Regions from separate parts of the Paenibacillus sp. FSL K6-2441 genome, predicted to be linked through region 4. Evidence: predicted binding sites of a transcription regulator. Region 4 holds the regulator's gene; each other region holds the start of a gene.
What was found. The regulator Rex, encoded in region 4, represses fermentation and respiration genes when NADH is low (regulators of the CRP and FNR family bind a similar motif). The targets are predictions, from matches to a motif close to TTGTGAAATATTTCACAA.
Positions count from the first base shown of each region.

Region 1: NSQ80_RS19895 (DUF1641 domain-containing protein) is a predicted target of Rex. The motif match lies at 1,500-1,517, and genes of this name have one in related genera.
Region 2: hydE ([FeFe] hydrogenase H-cluster radical SAM maturase HydE) is a predicted target of Rex. The motif match lies at 1,770-1,787, and genes of this name have one in related genera.
Region 3: NSQ80_RS11405 (polymer-forming cytoskeletal protein) is a predicted target of Rex. The motif match lies at 1,678-1,695, and genes of this name have one in related genera.

Region 1 is NZ_CP150174.1:4,313,427-4,316,537, reverse strand. It holds gene NSQ80_RS19900 (LysR family transcriptional regulator) at 495-1,394, shown strand; gene NSQ80_RS19895 (DUF1641 domain-containing protein) at 1,614-2,054, shown strand; gene NSQ80_RS19890 (NAD(P)/FAD-dependent oxidoreductase) at 2,070-3,111, shown strand, end outside.
Region 2 is NZ_CP150174.1:52,748-55,858, reverse strand. It holds gene NSQ80_RS00250 (2-oxoacid:acceptor oxidoreductase family protein) at 1-529, opposite strand, end outside; gene hydE ([FeFe] hydrogenase H-cluster radical SAM maturase HydE) at 630-1,688, opposite strand; gene NSQ80_RS00240 (RNA-binding S4 domain-containing protein) at 2,193-2,474, opposite strand; gene NSQ80_RS00235 (HU family DNA-binding protein) at 2,474-2,746, opposite strand; gene mazG (nucleoside triphosphate pyrophosphohydrolase) at 2,942-3,111, opposite strand, start outside.
Region 3 is NZ_CP150174.1:2,511,124-2,514,234, forward strand. It holds gene NSQ80_RS11395 (AraC family transcriptional regulator) at 1-154, opposite strand, end outside; gene NSQ80_RS11400 (hypothetical protein) at 288-1,013, shown strand; gene NSQ80_RS11405 (polymer-forming cytoskeletal protein) at 1,056-1,598, opposite strand; gene NSQ80_RS11410 (thioredoxin family protein) at 2,067-2,384, opposite strand; gene NSQ80_RS11415 (YnfA family protein) at 2,554-2,880, shown strand; gene NSQ80_RS11420 (serine hydrolase) at 2,897-3,111, shown strand, end outside.
Region 4 is NZ_CP150174.1:2,621,596-2,624,706, forward strand. It holds gene NSQ80_RS11920 (amidohydrolase) at 1-897, opposite strand, end outside; gene NSQ80_RS11925 (redox-sensing transcriptional repressor Rex) at 894-1,538, opposite strand; gene dinG (ATP-dependent DNA helicase DinG) at 1,579-3,111, opposite strand, start outside.

The DNA.
Region 1 (3,111 bases), 1.7 Mb from region 4:
TACATTTGGAGGGTCGTTTAGAGGGCGTTTGCGCTTCACTTCAGTCGCCTGCATCCTTGGTTGGAACGTCTGAGGTGTTTGGGGAGTTTTTGTAGTCTGGATTGGGGCGTCGTGGTGTCTCGCATGGGTCGTTTTGGTGTCTTTACTTAGGTTGTTTGTCACCGCACTTTATTCGTCTGCAGCTCATGCGGCCCTACCTTGCTCATCAGCGGCTTCGCTTTACTGTCAGCGCCTCACTTTGCGTAACTGCAACTTCACTTTGCCCGTCTGTCGCCCCGCTTGTCTCATCAGCCCCCGTTTCGGGCACCACTATAACCACTATAGGAAGGGACTAGTTATATTACTCAATAAATAGCCTTTTCTGCTTCCGTTTTCACAAGGGAGCCGATATAATGGTTCTTAATATATTTACATGAGGTGTAAGCTATAAGAGTTTGGGTTTGGTCAATCCCAATCGGGTATAGCCTGAAAAATGCAGCTAACGGGGTGAGGGGATGGAGCTCAGACAAATCCAATACTTTATTGAGGCGGCCAAGCTGGAGCATGTGACGGAAGCGTCGTATGCGCTGCATGTGTCGCAGTCGGCGGTCAGTCGGCAAATCTTTAAGCTGGAGGCAGAGCTGGGCGTCGATCTGTTTGTCCATGAAGGCCGGAAGGTGAAGCTGACACCCATCGGCCGGCAGTTCCTGCAGCATATGGAGCAAATGATGAAGGTCCTTGAGCAGGCGCGACAGGAAATTAACGAGTATCTGGATCCGGAGCGCGGGACGGTCCGCATCGGTTTCCCGAGCAGTCTGGCGGCCAACCTGGTGCCGACGGTGGTGTCGGCGTTTCGGCGCCGGTATCCGGAGGTGCATTTTCAACTGCAGCATGGGTCGTATCGGGAGCTGCTGGACTGGGTCGGCGGCGGCTTGATGAATCTGGCCATGATTGGTCCGGTGCCCCAAGGGGAACCCCAAGTCACAGGGGAAATGTTATTCCGCGAAAAGTTCAAGGTGCTGTTGCCTGCCGGACATCGCTTGGCTGACCGTGAATCCGTGGGGCTGGACGAACTGCGGGAGGATGTATTCGTATTATTCCCGAAAGGCTTTGTTCTGCGGGAAATCGTGGTGGACGCCTGCGACAAAATCGGATTTCAACCAAAGGTGTCGTTTGAAGGGGATGATCTGGACGCGATTAAGGGGCTGGTGTCCGCCGGGCTGGGGTTGACGTTGCTTCCGGAGATTGCGCTCGGCGAGCATATTCCTTCCACGATCGTGTCGCTGCCGATGATGGAGCCTCAGGTCACCCGGGACGTTGGGGTGATCATTCCGGCGAATCGCGAGCTCGCGCCAACGGAAAAGCTGTTTTATGATTTTTTGAAAGAGAACCTGCCGTTATCATGCGGAAATTAGGATTCATCGAAAAATGATATCGATAAGGGCCGTGAATTTTGTCACTTGCATGGTCCTTTTTTCTTGAAAATGTGTTACAATTTATTCGGATTGTTCAGGTTTAAGATGTGCAAATTTTCACTAACTTAAAATTGGTTAGAGGCATCCAAAGGAGGAACACTATGCTTGAACAGAAGTTCGGCTAGCGAATCCTCAGATTATCGCAAAGGAGAATCGAATATGTCAGAGACAGTTACTGAAACAAAAACGGAGCAATCCGTAGCTGGTACCGCAAGTGGGCAGCAGGAGCTCCTGGAGCAGCTCTTGAAGCCGGAGGTGCAGCAATCGCTGACCGCTCTGGTTGAGCAGCTTCCCAAATTAAATGAGCTCGTTGGAGTTTTGACGAAAACGTATGATTTTGCCAAAGCGGTGGCGACGGATGAAATTCTGAAGAATGACACGGTAGGCGCCATTTCGGAAATTGCCGGGCCAGTTGTTGGCAAGGTGAAGCATTTGGCGGCTAACGTCATCGAAGCGAAGGATCGTGCCGAGGACAGCCAAGAAGTCATTGGCGTGTTTGGGTTGATGAAGATGCTGAAGGACCCGCAAACGCAAAAGCTGCTCCGGTTCGTTAACGCGTATCTTCAAGTGTCCGGTGAACGGGACCGCCAACAAAACTAACGGAGGAATACGATTATGTCAAAACATATTTTAATTTTGGGCGCCGGCTATGGCGGCGTACTCAGCGCATTGTCGGCCCGTAAGTTTATGGATAAATCGCAGGCGCGGATCACGGTGGTGAACCAATATCCGACGCATCAAATCATTACGGAGCTGCATCGCCTTGCCGCAGGCAGCATTTCCGAACGCGCGGTGTCCTTGCCGCTCGATAAGCTGTTTAAAGGCAAAGACATCGATTTGCGGATCGCTAAGGTTGAGAGTTTTTCTGTCGACAAAAAAGAAGTTAAGCTCTCCGACGGTACTGTGTTGTCTTATGACGCCCTTGTGGTTGGTCTGGGCAGCATTACTGCGTATTTCGGCATCCCGGGCTTGGAGAAGCACAGCATGGTGCTGAAATCGGCGGACGATGCCAAACGGATTTATGCGCATATCGAATCGCGTATTCGCGAATATGCGGCAAGCGGCAACGAAGCCGATGCTACGATCGTGATCGGCGGCGGCGGATTGACTGGCGTCGAGCTGGTTGGCGAAATCGCGGATAAGCTGCCGGAACTGACGAAGAAATACGGCGTACCTCAAAGCGAGATCAAGCTCATGCTCGTGGAAGCTGGACCTAAGATCTTGCCGGTGCTGCCGGACGAGTTGATCGAGCGCGCCACAGCCAGCCTCGAGAAACGCGGCGTGAAGTTCTTGACCGGCTTGCCGGTGACCAATGTGGAAGGCAACACGATCGATCTCAAGGATGGGCAAAAGATCGTGGCCAACACCTTCGTTTGGACGGGCGGCGTGCAAGGCAATCCGCTAGTTGGCGAATCGGGACTGGAAGTGAACCGCGGCCGTGCTTCGGTGAATGAATTCCTGCAGTCCGTCTCCCATCCGGACGTATTCGTTGCGGGTGACAGCGCCGTATTTATGGGTCCGGACGGTCGTCCTTACCCGCCGACAGCGCAAATCGCTTGGCAAATGGGCGAGCTGATCGGTTACAATCTGTTTGCGTATCTCAACGGCAAGACGATGAACGCATTCAGCCCGATCAACTCCGGTACGCTGGCTTCGC
Region 2 (3,111 bases), 2.1 Mb from region 4:
ATTTTTTCTGGAATGTATGCTGAATCACTTCGCGCATCGAATCTGGATCCAAAAAATCGCATATCCGGAACAACGCCCCCAACATCGAGGTGTTCACCTTCGTATGCTCGTCAATGGCAATCCCCATCGCGTCCACCACAGCGAGCGTCCCGTAAGGGAACATCAGGTCGCGCCGAATTTCCTCAAAATCGCGGGTTGAGTTCACCAATACGATTCCGTCCGGCTTCAAGCCGCTTAGGACATTTACCGTTTTGTGCAACGCTTCGTGGAACACGCCGATGACGTGGGGTTCCTCGATTGGACTGTGGTCATGGATCTCCACGTCCGGCTCGCAAAAGCGGATAAAGCTCTTCACCGGGGAGCCCTTCTTCTCCGAACCATAAGACGAGAAGCTTGCTCCATTTAGGCCGAGCCCAAGCACCCCGGATTCCGCCAGCATCTTCCCGGCCAGGTTGGCGCCGAGCCCGCCGATAGATTCCAGCCGAATTTCAAAAAAGCCAAGGTCATTGGTTTTGGTCAATATGCTCATTCGCCATGTCTCCTCTACGTTTTTTGTGAAATAATTCACGAATAATAACGAATTAAAAATGCCTCATCTCTTGACTCAACCGACTTCTGTGCAACGATGACTAAGCATGACGGCGGCTTGCCAGCGCCTTCAGGCTGTCCCCCCTTCCCATATCTACGGAAAAGCCCGCGGCTTCAATCCGGAGCTCAAGGCAATGCCTGCACTGGGCGGATTCATCACCCGTGCAGATTTTGTTGTTGTACAAAGCGTATTTCTTGCGGACGGCAACGGGTGACAGATTGGGCATGACCACATTGGCCCCGGCCTTCAGCGCCAACTCCCTTCCTTCCGGGTGTAACGTACCAAGCGCGGTTGTCGCGGGAATTAAGGCTTCGGGAAGGAACAGGCGGGCCAGCGCGACCATAACCAGTGTATCCTCCAGCGATCCGGCCTTCGCATTGCCAAGCGGGGTCTGATCATGGGGAATAAACGGGCCAATGCCAATCATGTCTGGGTTTAGCGTTTGGAGATAGTTCAAGTCCTCCGCTAAATCCTCCGCGGTCTGGCCGGGCAACCCGACCATAAAGCCTGCACCAACTTGATAGCCGATCGACTGCAGCGTCTCCAAACATTGGCGCCGGTGATCAAAGGACATCGAAGGATGCAGCGCCTGGTACAACCTTCGGGAAGCGGTTTCATGACGCATCAAAAAGCGATCCGCCCCCGCTTCATACAGCAATCGGTAGGTTTCCGCCTCCCGCTCGCCGATGGATAAGGTGATGGCCGCATCCGGAAACTCCGCTTTGATCTCCCGGATTAAGGCAGCCAGCAGATCGGCCGTATACCAGGGATCCTCCCCGCTTTGGAGCACAAACGTGCGGAAGCCCAGCTCGTATCCTTCCCGGCAGCATTCGAGAATCTCCTCCGGGCTGAGCCGATAACGCTCCGCTTCGCGATTCCCGGCCTGCAGTCCGCAATACAAGCAGTTCCGCCGGCAGTAGCTTGAAAATTCAATCAAACCGCGCATATACACCTTGTCCCCGTAAGCCTGCTCCCGCCTTAGACGGGCCAATCGGAAGAGCTCCTTGCGCGTTTCGACATCCATATGCTCCAGTAGATCGACGAGCTCCTCCTTGGAGAGCTCTCCCCGCGCATAGAGCTTGTGCACGAGCTGTTTCATCAGACAATCATCCTTTGGATAGACTGGATTATGGACCTTGGTATACCCTATGGCTGTCGTGAAAAATGATGAACGAAATAGTTGTGAATATTTTCACTTTGTAAGCGTTTTAAATTATCTTCGTTGATTGGATCACCCCGGTTTCTGAATAGTGAGCTGCAGCCTGAGCGACGATAGGATTTACTGCTCTAGTTGGTTTGTTGTTGCCTGTTTCTTCATTTCCTGCTTCGTTTGGTTGTTCGATCGTTAGTATGAAAGTTGCTTGATCGTTAGGCGCGATTTCATTTCGTAGAGGTGTGCCGCATGTGCAGCGTCGATGATTTAAACATGAGGTTGATTCAGAGGTGTTCTCTAAGAAGCAGATGTGTGCTTATCGAAAACATTAGTAAGTGTATTTACTATATTATCATGAATTCACAGTTTGGCTAGGATATTTTTTACACCTCATGAGGTTAAAAAAGAGCATGCCCCGAAGAAACGGAACATGCTCTGAGCGTCACTATGTCAGGACCAGTCCAGACCGGTCTCTTTTGCGATGGGCTCTTCCTTGATTAAGGTATACATCGAAGCAGCTTCATCCTTACGAGTCGTTTCGACCAGACGTTCGACGCGCACGGTCACCAGCTTCTGGCCGAATTGAACCGTAATTTCGTCGCCCACCTTCACCGTACTGCTCGGTTTGGATTCGCGCCCGTTGATCAGAACTCTGCCTTGTTCGGAGACGTCCTTCGCCACGGTGCGCCGCTTGATCAGCCGCGATACCTTCAGGAATTTATCGAGACGCATTATTTTACAGCTTCTTTAAGTTTGTTGCCCGCTTTGAATGCCGGAACTGTGGAAGCTGGGATTTCGATTGTTTTGCCGGTTTGCGGGTTGCGGCCCGTACGACCGGAGCGTTTGCGAGTTTCGAATGTACCGAAGCCGATCAGTTGAACTTTGTCGCCGCTAGCAAGTGCATCGGTAATTTCGCCGAGAAAACCATTCAATACGGATTCAACGTCTTTTTTCGTCAAACCGCTTTTGCTGGAAATGTTGTTGATCAGATCTGTTTTGTTCATTAATAATGCCTCCCAATAATTAAAGAAATAGGTGATACCTTGGCACTATAGGCTTCAGGCCTGCCTTCAAGCCTACCCAGCGCCAGATGGTTATCTTTGTATGAGTATTCTTGCTTGATTTGAAAAATCCTGCACTCTTAGGAACTTTTTTTTGTTTTTTTCTCAAAAAAACTGAAATTTAGTCCTTTTCTCCCATCATTCCCGTTCTTTCGACTTAGCTTCGTCCCATAAGGCGTCCATTTCGGCTAATGTGCTGTCGCCAGGTGTTTTGCCCTGTTCGCGAAGCCGTTCCTCGACATAATGGAACCGCTCCGTAAATTTGCGGATCGTCCGCGAGAGGGCTTGCTCCGGATCAACTCCGATGT
Region 3 (3,111 bases), 110 kb from region 4:
TGCGGTTCAACGTAATACTGCCCTTTCCTCCGGTGACGAGCAGCAATTCGTGGTGCGTAAGCGTTCGACGGATATGATTTCTTAGCTGCTTACCGTCATTCGGCTGCTTACTATTGCAATAATGGATATGAAAATGTAAATGGTTCAGGTTCATGACCGCTCGCCTCCTGATCGAGACTTCCGCTGCAGAACGCAGCTACTGCGATTAGACCATACGGACGGGCAAACCGCAACCTCACCCCTAAGAAGACGTAAATATAGTATCTGATTGGGGGGAGGATAATAATGTGGAGTTAAAACCTTGGTTCACCCGGTGGACAAGGACGACTCGGGCCCAGCTGTTAATTGCACTCCTCGTTATTATTGGAATAAGTGTTTGGACAGCGCCTTATTTTTCGGAAGCGGTGTTTTACTTGCATGGGGACAAATTCAGACCGATCCATCAGGAGCCGCAGGCGGTAACGTATCGATCCTATGACGGTCAAGAGGTCGTGGTCATGAACGGTAACGATCCGGGCCAAAAGCGGGTAAGTATCGATCGGCAGGAATATGAGGTCCACGTTCTGGAAGCCCAGTGGGTTCCACGCTATGAGGTGATCTATCCGTCAGGGGAGCGGTTCCAGGTGGAAGCGCACGACGAGATCTTGTTGTGGCTGGACGATCAGGGCGAGTTGGTCCCTGAAATCTCATGGAACATCAATGGTGTCCCCCAGCCCATCGACGAACACGTTGGCTTGTATAGTCCTAGTATGATCGTCCGAGCGGCCTTTCCCGAATACCACAGCAAACAGGGGAGCTTGCTGCTCTACTACGGCTCCTATGTGCTCATGTTTTTCGGATGGAGCTTATTCCGCTTTGAGAAGCTGCAAAACGTCTTATTTCATCTCTCCTTACACGGGTTATGGGTGCGCGAGGCGGAACCAAGCGATTTCTATTATGTCTCCTGTAAAATCAGCGGTATCGCGATTATTGGTTTAGGAATCTATGTTTTCATCCAATCGTTCTTCATCTAAAAAACAAGGCCAACCTCATTCGGTTGGCCCTTCGTTTTGCTGTTATTTAACTTCCGTTGCACCTGTTACTTTGCCGTCGATTTTCGCGCTGGCTTGCACGTCGGCATTGGCGAAGTAAAGGTTGCCGTCAATCGTAGCGTTTTCGTACAGGTTGAAGCCGTTCGCTTCTACATATACGTCACCTTTCACGGTACCGCCTTGAATTCTCAGGTTTTCACTTTGTACGATCAATTTCGGAACCGTTAAGGTGTAAGAAGCAGTAACATTATGGTCTTCATCCTGCGCATACAACGCGATCTTGCGGTAGATGTCCTTCGACGCATCGTTTTTATCGTGGAATTCGCCGGCTACAACAACATCTTGATCCACCGTCAAGTCGTTTAGAATCGCGATGATCCAAGTCCCTTTCTCACTCACTGCATTCACGAACGCATCCGCTTGATTTACGATCGAAGCCGATGTGGTGGCGTCCGTTTGCTCCGCAGGTTTATTGGCGTTTGCCGCCGAGTTCCCGTCATTCGAACCGCAACCTGCCAGCAGTGCTGCAGCAAGCCCGGCTACAACCAATCCTTTGACCATTTTCATGTTGTTTCCCTCCTGTTTTTCTCTTCAGTTTGAATTATAAAAAAAAGCGGCTTTTGTTAATGTGATTTTTTTCACTTATATGTGCGAAATTTCACATTGTTGGTCACAGCTTGTTCATCTTTGACGCTCCCTCCTCAAAACCTCGTAAGTTCGACTTGACCGCTGCCGCCCGGTACTGTTCCTCGACGAACCTACAACCGGACTTGATACGCGGAGCCGCCGTGTGCTGTGGGATGGCATCACGGAATTGGCTCGGGCGGATGCGCGGGTTACCACCACAAATCCAAGGGTATCAGCCCTGAACGCGTAATTTAAACCTCGGCCTCCATCCGTCCGAGAGCGGCTAGCGAGAACTCATCCTGCGTATGGAAACTCAATCGTCCGATGCCGGCTACAGTCAAGTCGACGTAATTTTCATGTTCCTCATCCCCTTATTAAGGTTGGGCGAAGAACATCCCTTCTGCCGCTTTAAGCTAAGCTCTCCAAGTATTCGCGGACTTGCCCCGGCGTCTTGGCGAATTTGCTGTGCAGGTGGGCGATTTTCTCCCCGTTTTTATAGACGAGCAGGCTGGGAATCCCTCGCACCTCATTGGCTTCAGCCAGCGGCTGGAATTCCTCTGCATCCATCGCGTAGAACTCTTTGTCCGGATGCTCCTGGATGATATCCCCGATAAACCGGTCGAGGTTCTTGCAATCCGGGCACCAGGTCGTATCAAATTTGATCACCGTATACTGATCTCTTTGAATTAATTGTTCGAATTGCGATTCCGATTGGACACGTTCCATCCGGATCCACTCCTTTAATTGTAGTTTTGATAGTTTAATTTTGAAAATTTGCTCTACATTGATTATAGCGCATCCGTGCAAAGACGCCAGCGTCTTCATCAAGGTTTCATCTTCGCGGATCCATGGTACAATCTTTGGTAAAAATAACGTGAAAGGACGGGGCTGCATCATGCTCCTCGCAATCCTCTTGTTTGTTGTCGCCGGACTCGCCGAAATCGGCGGTGGCTATTTAGTTTGGCTGTGGTTGCGCGAATCCAAACCGCTATGGTACGGAATCGCTGGCAGCCTGATTTTGATCGTATATGGCATCATCCCAACACTGCAGAAGTTTCCAAACTTTGGCCGCGTTTATGCAGCGTATGGCGGCGTATTTATTGCGCTCGCTGTGTTATGGGGCTGGTGGGTGGACAAGAAAACCCCCGATCTCTACGATTGGCTTGGCGCCGCCATTTGTCTGATCGGCGTCTCCATTATTCTCTGGGCACCACGACATTAGAAAGGACATCCAGGTTATGAACTTATCTTCCATTTCGGCAGCCATCGCGCCGCTTGATTTAAGAAGCTGTTTAATCCACACCCAAGGCAGGCTGGTGCTTGAACATTACCGGAACGAACAAATTGTGGACGAGCTCGCCAAAATTAACTCCTGTACGAAGAGCTTTCTCTCCGCCCTGTTCTGCATCGCCTGGGACCGCGGTCTCCTGCCGCCTCCCGACACTCCGATTCG
Region 4 (3,111 bases):
ACCCAGCGATACAACTACGCCCTTCTTCAGGAGTTCTGGTATGCGGGCGACCCCGCTGGCCAGCTTCAGGTTACTGCCTGGGTTATGCGAGATGGTAACGCCGTGCGCTGCCAAGATGTCGATTTCCTCGTCCGTCAAATGCACAGCGTGGGCAAGCAGGGTCGGGCGGGAGAACATCCCCAGCTTCAGCAAATGTTCTACCGGGCGGACGCCGTAATCGTTAACGTTCTGCTCTACCTCGGCGCGCGTCTCCGACATATGCGTGTGCATCGGCAAATCGAGATCATGGGCAGCTTGCACAAATTTCTCGATAAAGGCTGGCGGGCAGGTGTATGGTGCATGCGGCGACATCATCGTGGTGATGCGGCCTTCTGCCTTGCCGTGCCAGTTCTGAGCAAACGCGATCGCTTCTTTGAGCTTCTGATCTTGCTCTTCCGGGGAGCACAACCCGATGGCCCCGCGCATCAACACGGCGCGAATACCCGATTCCTCCACGACTTTGGCCACTTCGTCCATGTGATCGTACATATCCAGGAACGTCGTCGTCCCGCCCTTGAGCATTTCCAACACAGATAACGCCGTACCGGCATACACATCCGCCGCAGTAAATTTGGCTTCCATCGGCCACATTTTCTCCTGCAGCCAGGTTTGCAGCACCATATCATCCCCATAGCCGCGCAGCAGCGACATCGCCGCATGGCCATGGGTATTGATCAGGCCCGGCAGGAACAACAACCCTTTGCCGTCCAACGTTTCGGCGCCTTCCACGCCTTCCGGGCGCTCTTCGCCAATATAGCTGATCGTATCGCCCTCAACGAGCATATATCCGTGAATTACAGGACGGTCCGCATTTAAGACGGCAAACGTCCCGTTCTTAATTAACCATTTACGACTCATACGTTGCTTGTTTCCTTTCCGTCTTCCAAGTAGTAAGCCAAGCTCAGCAAATCAGTAGTGAAGTCAGCCGCATGGATCCGAACTTCCGGCGGAACCTTCAGAATCGTTGGCGCGAAGTTCAGAATCGCACCGATTCCGGCGGCAACCAGCTCATCCGCTACGCGTTGCGCCTCCGTATCCGGCACGGTGATGATGCCGATGCGGATATTTTTCGCCCGGACGGTTTCCGCCAGCTCTTCGATCGGCTGAATCGTGATGTTGTTGATCTGCTTGCCGATCTTAGCCGGTGAAGCGTCGAACACCGCAACAATCTTCATATTATCCTTCAAATACGCATTATAATTCGAAAGGGCTTGCCCTAGATTCCCGGCACCCACCAGCGCGACGTTAATCTGTTGGTCCAGATTGAGAATTTGTTGAATTTTTTCAATCAAATAAGCGACATCGTAGCCGATCCCCTTCCGTCCAAAATCGCCGAAATAAGCCAAATCCTTACGGATTTGCGCCGGATTGAGATCCAGCTTCTGTCCGAGCTCCTGGGAGGACACCGTTGGCACCTCCCGTCGGCTGAGTTCATTTAAGAAACGCAGGTAAACCGGCAGTCTGCGGACAACAGCGTCCGAAATTTTATCTGACTTCATGCTTGTTCCCCCTATTCTTCAATGCGATCTATGAAGCGGCTTAGGCTTCGGGATTTAACCATTCCGAGATGCGCGGAACCATCTGAGTTAATGGCATATGCTCCATCTTCGGTCCGGGCAAAGAGTATAAGAAATATTTCCCATAATAAGATTCCAGGATCCGGGTATCATAAACGATCACGATGCCGCGGTCATGCGACGAGCGGACAAGTCGTCCGAATCCTTGCTTAAAACGGATAACCGCTTGCGGGACGGACAGTTTCATGAATGGATTCTTCTTCTCCCGCTGCAGGCGTTCGCTCTTCGCTTCCACCAGCGGGTGGTTTGGCGGCTGGAACGGCAAGCGTACGATCGCTAAACTGGTCAGCGCCTCGCCAGGAATATCCACCCCTTCCCAAAAGCTGCTTGTCCCGAGCAGCACCGATGCGCTGTTCCCTTGGAACCGCCGGGTCAGCTTGGTGCGGCTGCCGCTGTCCATCCCTTGCCCGATCACCGTGATTCCCTCCGCTGCGAGCAGTTCCTTCAGCGGGTCATACACCTGCCTGAGCATCCGATAGGATGTAAACAGCACCAGCATGCGACCTTGCGTCGCCACCGCGGCATCCGCCAGCGATTGCACCAGCGTATGAATGAAATGGTCATCCCCCACGCTGCCCTTCACACTTGGAAAATCGCGCGGGATCACCAGCAACGCCTGATCGCGGTAGTTAAACGGCGAGGGCAGCATCGCTGTGATCAACCGATCCTCTTCCGCCGCCTCAGTCAAGCCAAGCTGCTCGATCATATATTGGAACGATTTATCCACCGATAAAGTCGCGGACGTCATAACGACACTCTTCTTCCGGTCGAAGAAAAATTGCTTCAATTGAGCGCTGACGTCAATCGGCACCGCATACATCTGGAGCGACCGGCTACGGAAGTTCCCGTTCGCCTCCATCCAATAGACGGTGTCCTCGCTCTCCAACTTCATGAAGAAGCGCAGCGCTTCCCGTTCCCCGGCTAAATCTTTAAACAAGCCGCTGATATCGGTGATCAGGCTCTCCGCTGCATAATCGTCCTGCTCTTCTCGGATTTCGGACAGGAGGCGCTCCCCTTTCCGAAGCACGTCGCCAAGACCTACGTAAATTTGATTTTCGAGCGCGGTCAGCGTCTCCCAATCCTTTGGTTTTCGATTCGGCAACAGCCGGTACACGAATTGCCCGGGATCGCCAGGGGCGGCGTCGCTGCGGTCAGGCATCAAGCTGAACAGCAGCTCGCTGAGCTTGTCCCAGCTCTCCTTCACGTCCACCAGCGTTGGATAGATTCCGTCGATGACCGAGCACCATTCTGAGGCTTTCTCCGCGCCCGACGCTTCAAGCGAGCTGCGAAGGTTGGCCAGCTGCCCCGTCTTGCTGTCTTTAAATAACCGGGTCAGCGTATGCACGACCGTAAAATACTTCATATGAATCCCCAAATGCTTGCCGGCCACATCCTCTAAATGATGCGCTTCATCGATAACCAGCCGCTCGTAACCCGGCAGCAGCTGATGCCCCGCCTGGATGTCCGTAAACAGCTTAGAGTGGTTCGTAATGAC